4 regions of the Cronobacter malonaticus LMG 23826 genome follow, and region 2 is predicted to be linked to each of the others. Evidence: predicted binding sites of a transcription regulator. Region 2 holds the regulator's gene; each other region holds the start of a gene.
What was found. Region 2 encodes CRP, which controls carbon source genes, mostly activating them, when cyclic AMP is high. Its sites were predicted from a motif close to ATGTGANNNNNNTCACAT; they were not measured.
Positions count from the first base shown of each region.

Region 1: the regulator CRP is predicted to act here: its motif matches at 2,021-2,038, upstream of focA (formate transporter FocA).
Region 3: the regulator CRP is predicted to act here: its motif matches at 2,384-2,401, upstream of AFK66_RS12725 (ABC-F family ATPase).
Region 4: the regulator CRP is predicted to act here: its motif matches at 3,488-3,505, upstream of AFK66_RS02365 (2-hydroxycarboxylate transporter family protein).

Region 1 is NZ_CP013940.1:2,610,662-2,615,627, forward strand. Features, by position in the region: gene ycaO (30S ribosomal protein S12 methylthiotransferase accessory factor YcaO) at 1-1,693, shown strand, start outside; gene focA (formate transporter FocA) at 2,097-2,954, shown strand; gene pflB (formate C-acetyltransferase) at 3,006-4,966, shown strand, end outside.
Region 2 is NZ_CP013940.1:198,028-202,993, reverse strand. Features, by position in the region: gene AFK66_RS00880 (YheU family protein) at 1-122, shown strand, start outside; gene AFK66_RS00875 (phosphoribulokinase) at 171-1,040, shown strand; gene AFK66_RS00870 (OsmC family protein) at 1,085-1,492, opposite strand; gene crp (cAMP-activated global transcriptional regulator CRP) at 1,803-2,435, shown strand; gene AFK66_RS00860 (YccS/YhfK family putative transporter) at 2,498-4,582, shown strand; gene argD (bifunctional acetylornithine/succinyldiaminopimelate transaminase) at 4,583-4,966, opposite strand, start outside.
Region 3 is NZ_CP013940.1:2,699,118-2,704,083, reverse strand. Features, by position in the region: gene AFK66_RS12735 (efflux transporter outer membrane subunit) at 1-1,210, shown strand, start outside; gene ldtB (L,D-transpeptidase) at 1,282-2,202, opposite strand; gene AFK66_RS12725 (ABC-F family ATPase) at 2,422-4,014, shown strand; gene AFK66_RS12720 (filamentous hemagglutinin N-terminal domain-containing protein) at 4,098-4,966, opposite strand, start outside.
Region 4 is NZ_CP013940.1:501,422-506,387, reverse strand. Features, by position in the region: gene citD (citrate lyase acyl carrier protein) at 1-107, opposite strand, end outside; gene citC ([citrate (pro-3S)-lyase] ligase) at 134-1,165, opposite strand; gene AFK66_RS02370 (fumarylacetoacetate hydrolase family protein) at 1,183-2,046, opposite strand; gene AFK66_RS02365 (2-hydroxycarboxylate transporter family protein) at 2,065-3,429, opposite strand; gene AFK66_RS02360 (ATP-binding protein) at 3,766-4,966, shown strand, end outside.

The DNA of each region.
Region 1 (4,966 bases), 1.9 Mb from region 2:
CACCGATCTGGGCTTTAACATCGAAGAAGCCTCCTGGCTGAACCCGGTGCCGAACGTCTGGTCTGTGCATATTCGCGACAAAGAGTGCGCGCTGTGCTTTACCAACGGTAAAGGTGCCACCAAAAAAGCCGCGCTGGCCTCCGCGCTGGGCGAATACTTTGAGCGTCTGTCCACCAACTATTTCTTCGCCGATTTCTGGCTGGGCGATACGATCGCGAACGGCCCGTTCGTGCACTATCCGAACGAAAAATGGTTCCCGATCCCGCAGAGTGATGAACTGCCAGAAGGCATTCTTGATGCCCGTCTGCGCGCGTTTTACGATCCGGAGAACGAACTGACCGCCAGTATGCTGGTTGACCTGCAATCCGGTAATGAAGAGCGCGGCATCTGCGCCCTGCCGTTTACGCGCCAGTCGGATGAGCAGACCGTCTATATTCCGATGAACATTGTGGGCAACCTGTATGTGTCCAACGGCATGTCTGCTGGTAATACCCGCAACGAAGCCCGCGTTCAGGGGCTGTCTGAAGTCTTTGAGCGCCATATCAAAAATCGCATTATTGCCGAGAGCATCAGCCTGCCGGAAATCCCGCAAGAGGTTCTGGCGCGCTATCCGGGCGTGGTAGAGGCTATCAATACGCTCGAAGCGGAAGGCTTCCCGATTTTCGCTTACGACGGCTCTCTTGGCGGAAAATATCCGGTTATCTGCGTCGTGCTGTTTAATCCGGCCAACGGTACCTGCTTTGCGTCTTTCGGCGCGCATCCTGATTTCGGCGTGGCGCTGGAACGTACCGTCACCGAATTGCTGCAGGGCCGCGGCCTGAAAGATCTCGACGTGTTTACGCCACCGACGTTCGACGATGAAGAAGTGGCCGAGCATGCGAACCTTGAGACGCACTTCATCGACTCCAGCGGTCTTATCTCCTGGGATATGTTTAAGCAGGACGCAGATTACCCGTTTGTAGACTGGAGCTTCGCCGGTACGACAGAAGAAGAATTCGCTACCCTGATGGCGATTTTTAAGGCTGAAGATAAAGAAGTCTACATCGCCGATTACGAGCATCTGGGCGTTTACGCCTGCCGTATCATTGTGCCGGGCATGTCCGATATCTATCCGGCAGAAGATCTGCTTCTCGCCAATAACAACATGGGTAGCCATCTGCGCGAAACGCTGTTGGCGCTGCCGGGCAGCGAGTGGGAAAAAGAAGATTATCTGAATCTGATCGCTCAGCTGGATGAAGAAGGCCATGACGACTTCACCCGCGTGCGCGAGCTGCTGGGCCTGGCAACGGGTAAAGACAACGGCTGGTATACCCTGCGCATCGGCGAGCTGAAAGCGATGCTGGCGCTGGCAGGTGGCGATCTGGATCAGGCGCTGATCTGGACCGAGTGGACCATGGAGTTTAACGCCTCGGTATTCAGCGCCGGGCGCGCCAACTACTATCGTTGCCTGCAGACGCTTCTGCTGCTGGCGCAGGAAGAGGAGCGCGAGCCGCTGCAATACCTGAATGCTTTTGTCCGGATGTATGGCGCAGAGGCGGTGGAAGCGGCCAGCGCGGCCATCAGCGGCGAAGCGCCCTTCTATGGTCTGCAGCCTGTCGATGGCGAGCTTAAAGCCTTCCCGGCGCATCAGTCGCTGCTGGCAGCCTACGAAAAACTTCAGCGCGCTAAAGCGAAGTTTTGGCAAGGAAATTGATATAACTCATATCAATTGACCTGCTTCACACTTATGTTTAGCAAATATGACGGGGCGCGTTTTCGGCCCCGTTTTTATTTGTCTGGTGAAAATTTAATTGTAAATATCGAGTTAATAATTGGTGAATATGAAATATATCCACCAGGCTTGATTGTTACCTTTTTTAGCCAATAATTCATATTGATTAACACTTTGTGGGGAGAGGTAAACCGCTTTTTTTTCAACACTTTTAATAATTTTTAAAATTTATTTTTTACTTTATAATCAAAAAGTTAATCTGAAATTGCGTAAAAACCAAACGCCTTTCAGTCCTGCAAACCTGGCGAGATATGATCCATATCAAATTTTACTCCATCACGCTTTGTTAGTATCAACTCGCCGAATAAATAAAGAGAGAGTTAGTGTGAAAGCTGACAACCCTTTTGACTCATTACTCCCTGCTGCGATGGCGAAAGTCGCTGAAGAAGCGGGCGTTTATAAAGCCACGAAACATCCGTTAAAAACGTTTTATCTGGCAATTACGGCTGGCGTATTCATTTCCATTGCTTTTGTTTTCTATATCACCGCCACCACCGGCGCTGCCGCAATGCCTTTTGGCATTACCAAACTGATTGGCGGTATCTGTTTCTCACTCGGTCTGATTCTTTGCGTCATCTGCGGCGCCGATCTTTTTACCTCAACGGTACTGATTGTGGTCGCGAAAGCCAGCGGCCGTATCACCTGGGGTCAGCTGACGCGCAACTGGGTGAATGTGTATATCGGCAACCTGATTGGCGCTCTGCTCTTTGTTTTACTGATGTGGCTTTCTGGCGAGTATATGACCGCCAATGGCGGTTGGGGGCTTAACGTCCTGCAAACGGCGTCGCATAAAGTTGAACATACGTTTATCGAGGCAGTTTGCCTTGGCATCCTGGCCAACCTGATGGTCTGTCTGGCCGTCTGGATGAGTTACTCAGGACGCAGCCTTATCGATAAGGCCTTTATTATGATTCTGCCGGTCGGCATGTTTGTGGCCAGCGGATTCGAACACAGCATCGCCAACATGTTTATGATCCCGATGGGGATAGTGATTCGTCACTTTGGCAGCCCGGAGTTCTGGAGCGCGATCCACGCTTCGCCAGACCAATTTTCTCATCTGACCGTGATGAATTTCATCGTCGATAACCTGATACCGGTAACGATTGGTAATATTATCGGTGGGGGGTTGCTTGTCGGATTGACGTACTGGGTCATTTACCTGCGTGGCGACGACCATCGCTGATAGTTGTTCCAGGCAGTAAATAAAAAATCCACTTAAGAAGGTAGGTGTTACATGTCCGAGCTTAATGAAAAGTTAGCCACAGCCTGGGAAGGTTTTGCGAAAGGCGACTGGCAGAATGAAGTCAACGTCCGCGACTTTATCCAGAAAAACTACACGCCATACGAGGGTGACGAGTCCTTCCTGGCTGGCGCAACTGAAGCCACCACTACCCTGTGGGACAAAGTTATGGAAGGCGTCAAACTGGAGAACCGCACTCATGCGCCAGTAGACTTCGACACTTCCGTAGCGTCCACCATCACCTCGCATGACGCAGGTTATATCAACAAGTCTCTTGAGAAAATTGTTGGCCTGCAGACTGAAGCTCCGTTGAAACGCGCCATCATCCCGTTTGGCGGCATCAAAATGGTTGAAAACTCCTGCAAAGCGTATAACCGCGAGCTGGATCCGCAACTGAAAAAAATCTTCACCGAATACCGTAAAACCCACAACCAGGGTGTATTCGATGTTTACACCAAAGACATCCTGAACTGCCGTAAATCTGGCGTACTGACCGGTCTGCCGGATGCTTACGGTCGTGGCCGTATCATCGGTGACTACCGTCGCGTTGCCCTGTACGGTATCGACTTCCTGATGAAAGACAAATACGCACAGTTTGTCTCTCTGCAGCAGGATCTGGAAAACGGCGTAAACCTGGAAGCGACTATCCGTCTGCGCGAAGAGATTGCTGAACAGCACCGCGCGCTCGGCCAGATCAAAGAGATGGCAGCGAAATATGGCTGCGATATCTCCGGTCCGGCGACTAACGCTCAGGAAGCTGTACAGTGGACTTACTTCGGCTACCTGGCTGCGGTGAAATCTCAGAACGGTGCCGCGATGTCCTTCGGCCGCGTTTCCACGTTCCTTGACGTGTATATCGAACGCGACCTGAAAGCAGGCAAAATCACCGAGCAGGAAGCCCAGGAACTGATCGACCACCTGGTCATGAAACTGCGTATGGTGCGCTTCCTGCGCACACCGGAATATGATGAGCTGTTCTCCGGCGACCCGATCTGGGCAACCGAATCTGTCGGCGGTATGGGCGTTGACGGCCGTACGCTGGTGACTAAAAACAGCTTCCGCTTCCTGAACACCCTGTACACCATGGGGCCGTCTCCGGAGCCGAACATCACGATTCTGTGGTCCGAAAAACTGCCGCTGAACTTCAAAAAATTCGCGGCGAAAGTCTCCATCGACACTTCTTCTCTGCAGTATGAGAACGATGACCTGATGCGTCCGGACTTCAACAACGACGACTACGCTATCGCGTGCTGCGTAAGCCCGATGGTAGTTGGTAAGCAAATGCAGTTCTTCGGTGCTCGCGCTAACCTCGCGAAAACCATGCTGTACGCTATCAACGGCGGCGTTGATGAAAAACTGAAAATGCAGGTAGGCCCGAAATCTGAACCGATCAAAGGCGATCTGCTGAACTTCGACGAAGTCATGGAACGTATGGATCACTTCATGGACTGGCTGGCGAAACAGTACGTCACCGCCCTGAACATCATCCACTACATGCATGACAAATACAGCTATGAAGCTTCGCTGATGGCGCTGCACGATCGTGACGTTATCCGCACCATGGCGTGTGGTATCGCTGGCCTGTCTGTTGCGGCTGACTCCCTGTCCGCCATCAAATACGCGAAAGTTAAACCGATTCGCGATGAAGATGGTCTGGCTATCGACTTCGAAATCGAAGGCGAATACCCGCAGTTCGGTAACAACGACGCTCGCGTGGATGACCTGGCGGTTGATCTGGTAGAACGTTTCATGAAGAAAATTCAGAAACTGAAAACTTACCGCAACGCTATCCCGACCCAGTCTGTGCTGACCATTACCTCTAACGTGGTTTATGGTAAGAAAACCGGTAACACCCCGGATGGCCGCCGCGCTGGCGCACCGTTCGGCCCGGGTGCTAACCCGATGCACGGTCGTGACCAGAAAGGCGCTGTCGCTTCTCTGACTTCTGTCGCTAA
Region 2 (4,966 bases):
GCTCGCTTGAGCAAAAGGTCGCCGACGTGCGGCGTCAGTTGCAAAGTGGCGAAGCCGTTCTGGTGTGGTCTGAGCTGCACGAAACGGTCAATATCATGCCGCGTTCGCAGTTTCGCGGTTAACGTTGCCAGGCGGAGCCTTGCCCCGCCGCTTCAGGGAGTTGTCTCGCTATGTCTGCCAAACATCCGGTTATCGCCGTCACAGGCTCCAGCGGCGCGGGAACCACCACCACCAGCCTCGCGTTTCGTAAAATTTTCGCCCAGCTGAATCTCCGTGCCGCCGAAGTGGAAGGCGACAGCTTTCACCGCTACACGCGCCCGGAGATGGACATGGCTATTCGCAAAGCGCGCGATCTTGGCCGCCACATCAGCTATTTCGGCCCGGAGGCGAACGATTTCGGCCTGCTGGAGCAAACCTTTGTGGAGTACGGCCTGACCGGCAAAGGGCAGTCGCGTAAATATCTGCACACCTATGACGAAGCGGTGCCGTGGAACCAGGTGCCCGGCACGTTTACGCCGTGGCAGCCGCTGCCGGAGCCGACGGACGTGCTGTTTTACGAAGGGCTGCACGGCGGCGTGGTGACGCCGCAGCATGACGTGGCGAAGCATGTCGATTTACTCGTAGGCGTGGTGCCTATCGTCAACCTGGAGTGGATACAGAAGCTCATCCGCGATACCAGCGAGCGCGGCCACTCCCGCGAGGCGGTGATGGATTCCGTGGTGCGCTCAATGGAAGATTACATCAACTACATCACGCCGCAGTTCTCACGTACCCACATTAACTTCCAGCGCGTGCCGACGGTGGACACCTCCAACCCGTTCGCCGCGAAAGGCATTCCGTCGCTTGATGAAAGCTTCGTGGTTATTCACTTCCGCAATCTGGATAACATCGACTACCCGTGGCTGCTGGCGATGCTACAGGGTTCGTTTATTTCACATATCAATACGCTGGTGGTGCCGGGCGGAAAGATGGGGCTCGCGATGGAGCTTATTATGCTGCCGCTGGTGCAGCGGCTGATGGAAGGCAAACAGATAGCGTAACGGCGATGCCCGGTGGCGCTGCGCCTGCCGGGCCGCCCGTCATCTCATGACGCTTCAATCACTTCATACGAATGAGTGATGTTGACCCCTTTGCCGAGCATCAGCGCTACCGAACAATACTTCTCTGCCGACAGATCCACCGCGCGCGACACTGCCGCATCTTTCAGGGCTTTACCCGTTACGACAAAGTGCAGGTTGATATGCGTAAACAGACGCGGCGCTTCTTCGCGACGCTCTGACGTCAGCTTCACTTCGCAGTCGGTCACGTCGTGACGGCCTTTTTGCAGAATAGAGACAACATCAATCGCGCTGCAGCCGCCCGCGGCCATCAGCACCATTTCCATCGGGCTCGGCGCTTTGTCGCCAGAGTTGCCGTCCATCAGGATCTGATGCCCGGAGGCGGACTCGCCCAGGAAGGTTAACCCTTCCACCCATTTCACTCGTGCATGCATGTTAATCACTCCAGGCTATTCATTTTTCTGACAGATTACGCGCGCGCGACGTCAGAGGCAATGGAAGGGCGACCTGCGTCAAGCTGAAACGAGACAACAGGAGACACCTGAGAAAAGCTATGCTAAAACAGTCTGGATGCAGCGGCGATACATTGATGTTACGCATGTGTGCAGAGGAGAAGACAATTTATCGGCTGCGATGTCCACGGACAGCCAACTTCCCTGGACCCGGGAAGATGATGATTGCAAAGCCAGACAGGGGTTACGCGCCCTGTCTTTGGAGCCAGTTTAAAACAGAGGATAACCGCGCATGGTGCTTGGCAAACCGCAAACAGACCCGACTCTTGAATGGTTCTTGTCACATTGCCACATTCATAAGTATCCATCTAAGAGCACGCTGATTCACCAGGGTGAAAAAGCGGAGACGCTGTATTACATCGTTAAAGGCTCAGTGGCAGTGCTGATCAAAGATGAAGAGGGCAAGGAGATGATCCTCTCGTACCTGAATCAGGGAGACTTCATCGGCGAACTGGGTTTGTTCGAGGAAGGTCAGGAACGCAGCGCCTGGGTTCGCGCTAAAACTGCCTGTGAAGTAGCTGAAATCTCTTACAAAAAATTCCGTCAGCTGATCCAGGTTAACCCGGATATTCTGATGCGTCTCTCCTCGCAGATGGCTCGCCGCCTGCAGGTCACGTCTGAGAAAGTGGGCAACCTCGCCTTCCTCGACGTGACCGGCCGCATCGCGCAGACCCTGCTGAACCTGGCGAAACAGCCGGACGCGATGACCCACCCTGACGGGATGCAGATCAAAATCACGCGCCAGGAAATCGGCCAGATCGTCGGCTGCTCTCGCGAAACCGTTGGCCGCATTCTGAAAATGCTCGAAGATCAGAACCTGATCTCCGCCCACGGCAAAACCATCGTGGTTTACGGAACCCGCTAAAAAATCAAAAAACGGCGTGTCGCTTCGGTAACACGCCGTTTTTGTATCTATACTTCTCCCCTATGTGGCGTCGTCTTATCTATCACCCTGAAATTAATTACGCTTTACGGCAAACGCTGATCTTAAGCCTGCCGGTGGCGGTCGGGTTGATGCTGGGCCATCTTCAACAAGGGTTACTGTTTTCACTCGTTCCCGCCTGCTGCAACATTGCCGGTCTCGATACCCCGCACAAACGCTTTTTTAAACGCTTGATCATCGGCGCCTCGCTGTTTGCGCTGAGCAGCCTGGCGGTGCAACTTCTGCTGTTGCAGTCTGTGCCGCTGCCGCTCATTTTGCTGATGCTGGCGCTACTGCTCGGCGTGACGGCGGAAATCAGCCCGCTGCATGCGCGTCTGCTGCCCGCCTCGCTCATCGCGGCCATCTTTACATTAAGCCTCGCCGGCAATATGCCCATCTGGGAGCCCATGCTGCTCTATGTCTTTGGCACGCTCTGGTATGGCGCGTTTAACGGTTTCTGGTTCTGGCTGTGGCGCGAACAGCCGCTACGTGAATCGTTAAGCCTGATTTATAAAAGCCTCGCCGACTACTGCGAGGCCAAATATAGCCTGCTGACGCGCCACACCGAGCCGGAACAGGCGCTGCCGCCGCTGCTGGTGCATCAGCAAAAAGTGGTGGATCAGATAAGCCAGTGCTATCAGCAGTTGCAGATGCTCTCCGCCACTAAACAAAACGGTTACAAGCGCCTGCTACGCACGTTCCAGGTGGCGCTGGATCTCCAGGAGCATATCTCGGTATCGCTGCATCAGCCCGGCGAAGTGCAAAAACTGGTGGAGCGCAGCCATGCCGAAGCAGTGTTGCGCTGGACGGCGCAGACCGTCGCCACGCGGCTGCGCACGCTTTCTGACGATATTCTTTACCACCGCTATTCGCATCGTTTCTCGATGGATAAGCAGGTCGAGGCGCTGGCGAAAATCGCCCGCCAGCACCCGGATAACCCGGTTGGCCAGTTCTGCGAATACCATTTCAGCCGTATTGCACGCGTGCTGCGCACCCAGCGCCCGCTATACGCCCGTGATCTGATGGACAGCGGCCAGCGACGCCTGCCGCTGCTGCGGGCGCTGAAAAGCTATTTGTCGCTGAAATCCGCCGCGCTGCGCACCGCCGCGCGTCTGGGCGTGATGCTGGCGGCGGCGGGGTTGTTAGGGAGCGCGTTCCAGCTTCCGAAGCCGTACTGGATCCTGATGACGGTGCTGTTCGTTACGCAAAACGGCTATGGCGCGACCCGCGTGCGTATCCTGCACCGGGCGGGCGGCACGCTGGCGGGGCTGATTATCGCGGGCATCACGCTGCACCTGAAAGTGCCGCAGGGCTATACCCTGCTCGGCATGCTGCTGGTGACGTTAATCAGTTATCTGATAATCCGGCGGCACTACGGCTGGGCGATGATTGGCTTTACCGTCACGGCGGTCTATTCGCTGCAAATCCTGACGCTCAACGGCGAGCAGTACATCGTGGCGCGCCTGATAGACACGCTGTCCGGCTGTCTTATCGCGTTTGGCGGTATGGTCTGGCTCTGGCCCCAGTGGCAAAGCGGCCTGCTGCGCCAGAACGCGCATGACGCGCTGGAGGCTGACCAGGAGGCGCTGCGCCTGATCCTGAGCGACGACCCGCAGCCCGGCCCGCTCGCCTGGCAGCGTATGCAGGTCAACCAGGCGCACAACGCGCTCTATAACTCGCTCAACCAGGCCATGCAGGAGCCAGGCTTTAATAGCCGTTATCTGGAGGATATGCGCCTGTGGGTGACGCACAGCCAGTTTATTGTCGAGCACATTAACGCGATAACGACGATGGCGCGCGAGCAAACCACGCTGACGCCAGAAACCGCAGCGCGTTACTTACAGGCCTGTGAGATTGCGCTACAGCGCTGCCAGCAGCGGCTGGAGCATGACGCGCCGGGCGATACGCAAAACGAGGCGGTACTGGAGGGTGAAGAGGTATTGCCGGACGGAGCGCCGGGCGTAATGGAACATCATCTGCTGCGCATTCTCGATCACCTGCGCACCATGCATACCATCTCTTCCGTGGCGTGGCGTCAGCGCCCGCATCACGGGATCTGGCTCAGACGACGCCTGAGCCAGCCACAATGATTAACCGTTGACCACGCGCGCGACTGCGCGTGCGAAGCGGGCCATGCCTTCGTCGATATCCGCGCTCTCCACCAGCAACGATGGCGCAAGACGCAGCACGTCCGGCCCGGCGTTCAGCACCATCACACCTTCCGCCGCCGCGGCGTAGAGGAGATCGCGCGCGCGTCCGTGAAAGGCGGGCGTCAGCTCAGCACCGATCAGCAGGCCCATACCGCGAATATCGCTGAATAAGCCATACTGCTCGCCAATCTGCGCCAGATGCTGTACGAACTGCTCGCGTTTATGCGCCACGCCGTCCAGCACCTCCGGGGTGTTGATGATATCAAACGCTTCGCCCGCCACCGCGCAGGCGAGCGGGTTGCCGCCGTAAGTGGAGCCGTGCGA
Region 3 (4,966 bases), 1.8 Mb from region 2:
CGGCAATGTGCGCGCCACGCGCCAGCAGCTCGGTCTGGAAGGCGAGCTAAAATCGCATGATGTCTATGGCCAGCTTGATGCGGTCGATCCGCAAATCAGCTCCGCGCTCGGGCCGCTGACGCAGCCGATTAACCTCTATCAGGGCAGCTTTGACGCGCAGTGGGAAATCGACCTGTGGGGCAAAGTGCGCCGTCAGGTGGAAGCCGCAGACGCGCAGCAGAAGGCGGCGATTGAGCAGCGCAACGACGCACTGGTTTCTCTGGAGGCTGAAGTGGCGCGTGCCTGGCTGCAACTGCGCGGCGCGCAGAGCATTCTCGCCACCATGAATCAGCAAATCGCCTCGGCGCAGCAGACGCTGGAGCTGACCGAAAGCCGCCAGCGAAGCGGGCTGTCGCCGCAGCTGGATGTGGAAAACGCCCGCGCCCAGCTTGGTACGCTCCAGGCGCAGCTGCCGCAGTATCAGGCGCAGGAGCGCCAGGCGATGAACGGGCTGGCGGTACTGCTTGGCAAACCGCCGGGCGCGCTCGACGCCGAATTGCAGGCCGCACAGCCGCTGCCGGAGCTGCCGGAAATCGTGCCGGTGGGCATTCCCTCAACGCTCGCGCGCCGCCGCCCGGACGTGCGCGAAGCCGAAGCACGGCTCCACGCCGCGACCGCGCAAATCGGCGTATCCGTGGCGCAGCTCTTCCCGAGCCTGTCGCTCTCGGGCCAGTTCGGGATGCGTAACAGCGAAACCGATTATCTGACCGACTGGAGCAGCCATTTTTACAGCTTTGGCCCGCAGGTTTCGATTCCCATCTTCCAGGGCGGGCGGCTGGTCTCCAGCGTGAAACTGGCCCGCGCGGAGCAGGGCGCGGCGGCGTTGCAGTATCGCCAGACGGTGCTGACGGCGTTGAGCGATGTAGAAAATGCGCTGGTGAGTTATCGCACCGACCAGCAGCGCGAGGCGGGGCTTGAGAAAACCCTGGACGCGCTGCAAACCTCGTTCGATCTGGCGAGCGACAGCTACCGTAAAGGCATCGCCACGTTTATCGACGTGCTCGACGCCCAGCGCCAGCTGGCACAGGCCGAGCAGCAGCGCGCGCAGGCGCGGGTGCAGAGCAGTCTCGATCTGGTCGCGCTCTACAAAGCGCTCGGCGGCGGCTGGGAGCCATACCAGAACGTGCGCCTGCCGGATTACGACGTTTTCGGCCCCGCACCGCGCAGCTAGGGCATTCACCGCCAATAAAAAACCCCGCGGGCAGCGATGCGCGCGGGGTTTTTTTATCGCCTTGCGGCAGATTAGTTCAGACGAACCGGCATACCGGAACGGTTCTGTACCGCCTGCTCAACGACGTTCTGATCGACATCGCTCTGACTGGTGACGGTGGTTACCGCCTTGGTCAGCGTAATCGGCACCAGTTCGTTGTTGTTGATCTGATCTTCGCTGGTAGAGAGCGGGTTATGTACCTCGATGTAACGGCTGCCATCCGGCTCGGTAGTCGCTTTCACCGGCTCGTTGACAAACTGTACGCGGGTGCCGACCGGCACGTTCTCAAACAGGAATTTAATGTCTTCGTTACGCAGACGCACGCAGCCGTGGCTCACGCGCAGGCCGATACCGAAGTTGGCGTTGGTACCGTGGATAGCGTACAAGCGGCCGATGTAGAGCGCGTAGAGGCCCATCGGGTTATCCGGGCCAGCCGGTACCACCGGCGGCAGCGGTTCGCCCGCGGCCGCGTATTCCGCATGCATCTTGGCGGTTGGCGTCCAGGTCGGGTTCGCGCGCTTGCGCTCCACTTTGGTCACCCAGTTGATCGGGGTGTCTTTACCGAGCTGACCGATACCGATCGGCAGCACGATAACGGTGTTGGTGCCTTTCGGGTAGTAATACAGACGCATTTCGGCGCTGTTAATCACAATCCCTTCATGCGGCGTATCCGGCAGGATCAGCTGCTGAGGAATGTTGAGGATGGTGCCGCCTTTCGGCAGATACGGGTCAACGCCCGGGTTGGCTTCCAGCATGTTGGAAAGCCCCATCTGATACTGTGCGGCGAAATCTTCCAGCGGCAGGCTGTTGCCTTCCGGGATCGTCACCACCTGGTTTTCACCCACCAGACGGCTACCGTCGGTCGGCAGAGGATAAGTCACCGCAGAGGCGGATTTACAAAACCCGACGACTGCGAAGGCTGCCACTAAAAGCGTGCGTAATTTCATCTTCATGTTATGCAAATATCGTTGCCAGACCGGCCGTTAGAGTGAACGAAACAATACAGGGAGCGCATTATATGTGCATTCTCCGTAGCAGGGAATTGAGTTGTGTGTTTATTCACATTTTTTTCCCATTCCTGAGTCAGTGTAGTCAGTCCATTGGCGGGGGAAATAAATTCGGAGTTATGGCATAATGCGTTGTTTATCACACATCTTACCCAGGAATTACGCGTGTTAGTTACCAGCAACGTCACCATGCAGTTCGGCAGTAAGCCGCTGTTTGAAAACATTTCCGTCAAGTTTGGCGGCGGCAACCGTTACGGTCTGATTGGCGCCAACGGGAGCGGCAAGTCCACTTTCATGAAAATCCTCGGCGGCGATCTACAGCCGAGCGCGGGCAACGTCTCGCTCGATCCGAACGAACGCATCGGTAAGCTGCGTCAGGATCAGTTCGCGTTTGAACAATATACCGTGCTGGACACCGTAATTATGGGTCACAGCGAGCTGTGGGAAGTGAAGCAGGAACGCGATCGCATCTACAGCCTGCCGGAGATGAGCGAAGAAGACGGCTATAAGGTGGCCGATCTCGAAGTGAAATATGGCGAAATGGACGGCTACAGCGCGGAGTCCCGCGCGGGCGAGCTGCTGCTGGGCGTCGGTATTCCGCTGGAGCAGCACTACGGCCCGATGAGCGAAGTTGCCCCTGGCTGGAAGCTGCGTGTCCTGCTGGCGCAGGCGCTGTTCTCCAACCCGGATATCCTGCTGCTCGACGAACCGACGAACAACCTGGACATCGACACCATTCGCTGGCTGGAGCAGACGCTGAACGATCGCGACAGCACCATGATTATCATTTCGCACGACCGTCACTTCCTGAACATGGTCTGCACCCATATGGCGGATCTCGACTACGGCGAGCTGCGCGTTTATCCGGGCAACTACGACGAATACATGACCGCCGCGACCCAGGCGCGCGAACGCCTGCTGGCGGACAACGCCAAGAAAAAGGCCCAGATCGCCGACCTGCAATCGTTCGTGAGCCGCTTTAGCGCCAACGCCTCGAAATCCCGTCAGGCGACCTCCCGCGCCCGCCAGATTGATAAAATCAAACTGGAAGAGGTGAAAGCCTCCAGCCGCCAGAACCCGTTTATCCGCTTCGAGCAGGATAAAAAGCTGTTCCGCAACGCGCTGGAAGTGGAAGCGATGACCAAAGGCTTCGATAACGGCCCGCTGTTTAAAAACGTCGGCCTGCTGCTGGAAGTGGGCGAGAAGCTGGCGATCCTCGGCGCGAACGGCGTGGGTAAATCCACCATGCTGAAAACGCTGGTGGGCGAACTGCAACCGGATAACGGCACCGTAAAATGGTCCGAGAATGCGCAGATTGGCTACTACGCGCAGGATCACGAGTATGAGTTCGAAAACGATCTGACCGTTTTCGACTGGATGAGCCAGTGGAAGCAGGAAGGCGACGACGAGCAGGCGGTACGCAGCATTCTCGGACGTCTGCTGTTCAGCCAGGATGACATCAAAAAGCCCGCTAAAGTGCTCTCTGGTGGTGAAAAGGGCCGTATGCTGTTCGGCAAGCTGATGATGCAAAAACCGAACATTCTGGTGATGGACGAACCGACCAACCACCTGGATATGGAATCGATCGAATCGCTGAACGCCGCGCTGGAAATGTACCAGGGTACGCTGATTTTCGTCTCCCACGACCGTGAGTTTGTCAGCTCTCTCGCGACCCGCGTGATTGAAATTACCCCAGAACGCGTGGTGGATTTCTCCGGCGGTTACGAAGATTATCTGCGCAGCAAAGGCATCGAATAACGCTTCTCCACATTAAAATAACAACGGGTAGTCAGATGACTACCCGTTTTTTTATGGCCTTACTTTAAACGGTCTTGTGTCGATCAGTAGTCATGCAGATCGTAATACCCTTCGATGCGGCCATGATTCACAAAGCGATCGGTGAAGATCTCATTATCGTCGCTGGAGATTTTAGCGCCGCTATGGTTAGTAACTTTATGGGAACGCAGCGTGATCGTATCGTAAGAATAGAGCGAACCCTCGTTATCCAGCGTATTCACCGCCTCGATCGACAGCCCGTCGCGGCCGTTAATATAGCCGCCGTTTTCATTCACGAACGATTTTGCTGCGTAAATTGCGATTTCATCGCCGGTGGAGATACTGCCTTTGTTAGAGAATGTACTGCTATTGAGGTTAATCGCACCGGTCGCTTTAATTGTGCCGTCGTTGGAGAAATTGTCGGCGGCATTGACAGTAATATCACCCCCACGTGATTCTACGGAGCCGTGGTTATTCACATAGAAATCTTCATCGGCATTCACGGTAATATTGCCGGTTGCTGAGATCGTACCGTTACCCACGTCAAACGTATCACCCTGTAAGTAGACGGTATTACCTTTAAGCGTTCCTTTATCGTTATTCAAATAACCGCTACTCATGCTGACATTATTACCAGCGATGGTGCCGCCGCTATCACACATATCCGCGCTGTTATCGATTTTGTCGGCGACGATATCCAGCTGTCTGGCGCTGAAAATCGCGCCTGCGGTATTGGTTAACGTTTTGGTGTCAATCGTCATATTACCGACAGCTGCCAGTTCGCCATTTTTATTATCCAGATCGTGTGACGCATACGCATCCAGCGCGCCTTGCGCATAGATTTTGCCACGATTGCTAATATCATGGGTTTTGAGCGCCATATCACCTGCGCTGCTGATAAGTCCATCTTTTTCATTTTCCAGCGTGTCGCTGG
Region 4 (4,966 bases), 300 kb from region 2:
ACATCGCTGTAGATTTCTATCTCCAGCTCGCCCGCCGCCGGGGCGATTTTCACCATCAGGTCGCTGGACTCGGCGGTCCCCGCCAGCGCCTCCTTGACTATCTTCATTACGGTTTGTCCTGTCAGATAAGAATTCAGGCCACTTCAGCGCGATAGCGTTGCGTGAGAAGGGCGTAAGTGCTCTCGGGCACCCGTTCGCGAATCGAAGAAAAACGCTGCGCGCGCAGCAGGCGGCGCACTTCGGACGCGGAAATCGCCTCGCCCGCGGCGTGGCTGAGACGTGGAATTTCGATAACGCTGACCGGCGGCGTGTTAAGTGGCGCGCGCTCAAGCCACGCGTGCATCGCCTGGTTGTAGGCGCGCGTCACCGGGCAGAACGGCTCGCTGCCGACAAAGCGCCGGGTTACCCCAAGCGTCGGCGCGATATAGCGGCGGAAAATCTGCAAATCCAGCCCGCTCCAGGCCTGTTCCACCAGCCCGCGCTCCTTGAGGAAATAGCCCGGAAAGGTGGCGCGCGAAATGAGATACGCCGAGCCTTCGTGCACCGTGACGTTCGGCAGATCCGCGACGCCCGCCCGCACCATTGCAAGCCGTTCGCGGTAAGGGAAAAACGACGCCTCTTCGCGCACCACAAAAAGATGCAGCCAGTCACTCGCACTCGCCGCCTGTTCGGCCAGGAATCGGTGGCCGAGCGTAAACGGATTGGCGTTCATCACCACCGCGCCGATACGCGCGCCGGGCTGTTTCAGCCTGCCAAGCTGCTGGCAGTAACGGCGGATGCCGGAGGGTGTGTTTTCAAGAAGCGCCGCGATGTCGTCGCACTGCGCGAGCGGCCAGAAGCCGCAGCGCCGAAAGCGCTCCAGGTTATACGGACGCGTGCAGAGGAACAGGTGAAAATGGCCGAGGCTCATCGCCAGGTTTTCCACCTCCACCAGCAGGCGCGCGCTGAGGTTTTCGCCCCGCCAGCGCTCATCCACCGCCACGCCTTTAATCACGTTGCCCGCAAGCCCGGCGCAGCCTGCTATCTCGCCCTGCGCGACGGCGATGACGACATGCGTGACGTCTTCATCCATGCCTAACTGATGGCTGGCGAGAAACGCCGCGACGCGGGCTTTCTCCTGCGGCTGGCGAGCAAGCGCCACGGTGATGAGTTCCAGATTGCTCATACGTCCGTCCGGTCTCTTTAGTGGGCGGGTGCCGGTTGCGCGACGGGCGCTTCGGCGATCACATTGCACAGATGGCCGATCCGCTCGATCTCCACCTCGATTTTGTCGCCCGGCTTCATAAACAGCGGAGGCGTGCGTTTTTTGCCAACGCCACCCGGCGATCCGGTGATGATCACATCGCCGGGGCTTAAGCGAGTGAAGGTGCTGATGTACTCGATAAGCTCCGCCACGCCGTGGACCATGCTGCGGGTGTTGTCGTCCTGCACCATGCGGCCATTAAGCCAGGTGCGGATGGCAAGCTGGTGCGGATCGGGGATCTCATCGGCGGTAGTCATCCACGGGCCGAACGCGCCGGTCTGCCGCCAGTTTTTGCCCGCCGTAAACCAGGTGTGTTGCCAGTCGCGCGCCGAACCGTCCATGTAGCAGCTGTAGCCCGCCACGTGCGAGAGCGCCGCCGCGCGGGTGATGTTCTCACCGCCGCGCCCGATGATCACCGCAAGCTCCCCTTCGTAATCAAACTCGCTGGAGTGGCGCGGTTTGAGCACCGGCGCGTTATGGCCGGTCTGCGAATCCGGGAAGCGGACAAACAGCGTCGGTGCCGGGTTGTGCTGGTCGAACTCTTTACGTTTCTCGGCGTAATTCATGCCCACGCAGAGGATCTTCTCCGGCTGTTCGATAACCGGCAAAAATGTCACATCGCTAATTGCGAAATCGGCGGGCGCCTGCGCATGGCTGCGCGCCTGTTCCAGCGCATCCCGCGCCAGCAGCGTTTTGAGATCCGCGTAGTGCGCCCCGAGACGGGCGCCGAGATCCACCACGCCGTTACCCGTGACAATGCCGTAACTGCGGCGGCCCTGATGGAGATAACTCGCAAGTTTCATAACAACGTATCCTGACGATTAAACAAGGAAATTGCCCAGTACCAGCAGCGCGAGCGAGACGTTAATCGCGCCGCCGATGCGGGTGGCTATCTGAGCGAAAGGCATTAAGGTCATGCGGTTGCCCGCGGTGAGGATGGCGACGTCGCCGGTGCCGCCCTGCCCGCTCTGACAGCAGGAGACGATGGCCACATCAATCGGGTGCATACCGATTTTCTTGCCGACGAAAAAGCCCGTCGCCACCAGCGCCGACACGGTGCTGACAATCACCAGCAGGTTGTTGAGCGTAAAGGCGTGCATCAGCTCTTCCCATGGGGTAATAGCCACGCCGACGGCGAAGAGGATCGGGTAGGTCACGGAAGTCTGGAAGAATTTATAAACCACCTGCGAGCCTTCCAGCAGGCGCGGAGAAACGCCGTGCACCAGCTTGATAAAGACCGCGATAAACAGCATGCCAACCGGCGCGGGCAGGCCAATCAGCTTATGGCCGAGCATGCCGAGCATATAGAGCAGCACCGCCAGCAGCGCGCCCGAGGCAATGGTGGTGACGTCAGCCTTGCCGCTGAACGCGGTAGTCAGCGTCTGGGCCTGCGGTTTGTCGCCGCGATCCGGCATCAGCTCGCCTTCGCCGGTCAGGTGCGGATAGCGTTTGCCAAGCTGGTTAAGGCAACCGGCGATAATAATCGCGGTGAGGCTGCCGAGCATCACGATAGGCAGCACGCGGCCCAGCGCCACGCCCTGATCCATATGCAGCAGCGTCGCGTAGCCGATGGAAAGCGGGATCGCCCCTTCGCCCACGCCGCCCGCCATAATAGGCAGGATCAGGAAGAAAAAGATCTGGAACGGCTCCATGCCCAGCGCGATACCGACGCCCATCCCCACCAGCATGCCGACGACTTCGCCGCACAGCATCGGGAAGAAAATACGCAGAAAGCCCTGAATGAGCGTGGTGCGGTTCATGCTCATGATGCTGCCGACGATAATGCAGCAGATGTAGAGATAGAGAATGTTGGTGGATTTATAGAATTTGGTGGTGGATTCCACGACCACATCCGGCAGCCAGCCGTAATAGACCAGCGCGGAAGGGATGAAAGTGGCGCAAATCGCCGCCGCGCCCATTTTGCCAACCACAGGCAAGCGCTTGCCGAACTCGCCGCAGGCGAAGCCGAAGAAGGCAAGCGTGGCGACCATCACCACAATGTCGCTCGGCAGTTTGCCGCCGAGGCAGTCAATCGCGATAAGCGCGCCAGAGAGCAGAAACAGCGGCAATGGAATAATCCCGATTTTCCAGGTATCCATGATATGCCACCACTTTTCTTTCAGTGATATTGGCTTCGCAGCAGACGGATTGTGGGGTACGACGTAAGAATCATCGGTTGTGCTCATTTAATTAAGCTCCGTAGTTATATTTCCTGTTAAGCGTAAAAGAGGTTACCCTTACAATTTGTGAGGAAGGCCGAATCAGCGCCGGTAATTTAATGGCACCTATGGTGTTTATGGTTTTAATTAGCGCACTGTGATCCACACGTAATTTACACGCGTGGTTTTTATGGCGTTTATTCAGCAGACGTCTTTTTCAGCCTAAAAACGTAACTCGGGTAAACAGTTACCGCCGCGCGGCTTGCCTGTGGAGGGGATCACAAGTTTCGGGCACCGTTCCGGTAAGCGCCTGAAAAAATGGTACAGTTCTCTATTGTTTGCATTCCGGCGCGCCAGTGAACGATGAAATTTTCATTTCGCATAAAGTTATTTATTCATCTCATTATATTCTTCTCCGTATTGTTTACGGCGCTCGGCGTTTATTATTACCTCGACGTCAGCCGCCAGCTTTATCAGGAGATGAGCAGCCGCGCGAGAATACAGGCGGAAGAGATTTCTCTCATTCCGTCATTACGTGAAGCCGTTACAAAACGTAATATTCCGGCGATTAATTCCTTTATGACGGGTATGGCCCGCCACAGCGACGCCAGCTTTATGGTTATTGGCGATGAGAAAGGTCTGCACCTGTTTCATTCCGTCTTTCATGACCGTATCGGCACGCCGCTTATCGGCGGCGATAATCAGGATGTGTTAGAAGGAAAAACCATTACCAGCATTCGCCGGGGCGGGCTTGGGGTGTCGCTGCGCAGCAAAGCGCCGATTTTTGACGACCAGGGTCGCGTCATCGGCATTGTCTCGGTCGGCTATCTGACCAGCTATCTCGATACCATTACGCTTGGCAAAGTGGTCAATATCCTGATTGGCGCGCTGTTGCTACTGCTGGCGCTGTTTATCTTTTCATGGTTTTTCACCCGCAGTATAAAAAAACAGATGTTTTTTCTGGAGCCGCGGGAGATCGGGCTTCTCGTGCGCCAGCAAAAGGCGCTGATGGAATCCATCTACGAAGGCGTTATCGCCATCGACGAACATTCGCGCATCGCGGTGATTAACCGCGCCGCCAAGCGGCTGCTGGGGCTGAACGTGTCGTCGCGCTCGCTGCGCGGCCAGCCGCTGGAGGCGGTGATTAACCCCGTCTCGTTTTTCTCCCCGCAGGTGATGCTGGAGAACGACACGCATGATGAGATTTGCGTATTTAACCATCTGACGGTGATCGCAAGCCGGGTGCGCATTCTGCTGGAAGGTGAGCTGCAGGGCTGGGTGGTTACCTTTCGCGATCGCAAGGATATCGACAGCCTGAGCGTGCAGCTAAGCCAGGTAAAACGCTACGCGGATAACCTGCGCATTCTGCGTCACGAGCAGTTAAACCGGATGTCGACGCTGGCCGGGCTGCTGCATCTGGGCCACTACGACCAGGCGCTGAGCTATATTCAGGCTCAGACCGAGCACACCCAGGAGCTGCTCGATTTTATCTCCCGGCGGTTTCATTCCCCCACGCTATGCGGGCTGCTTATCGGCAAATGCGCCAGAGCGCGCGAGAAAGGCG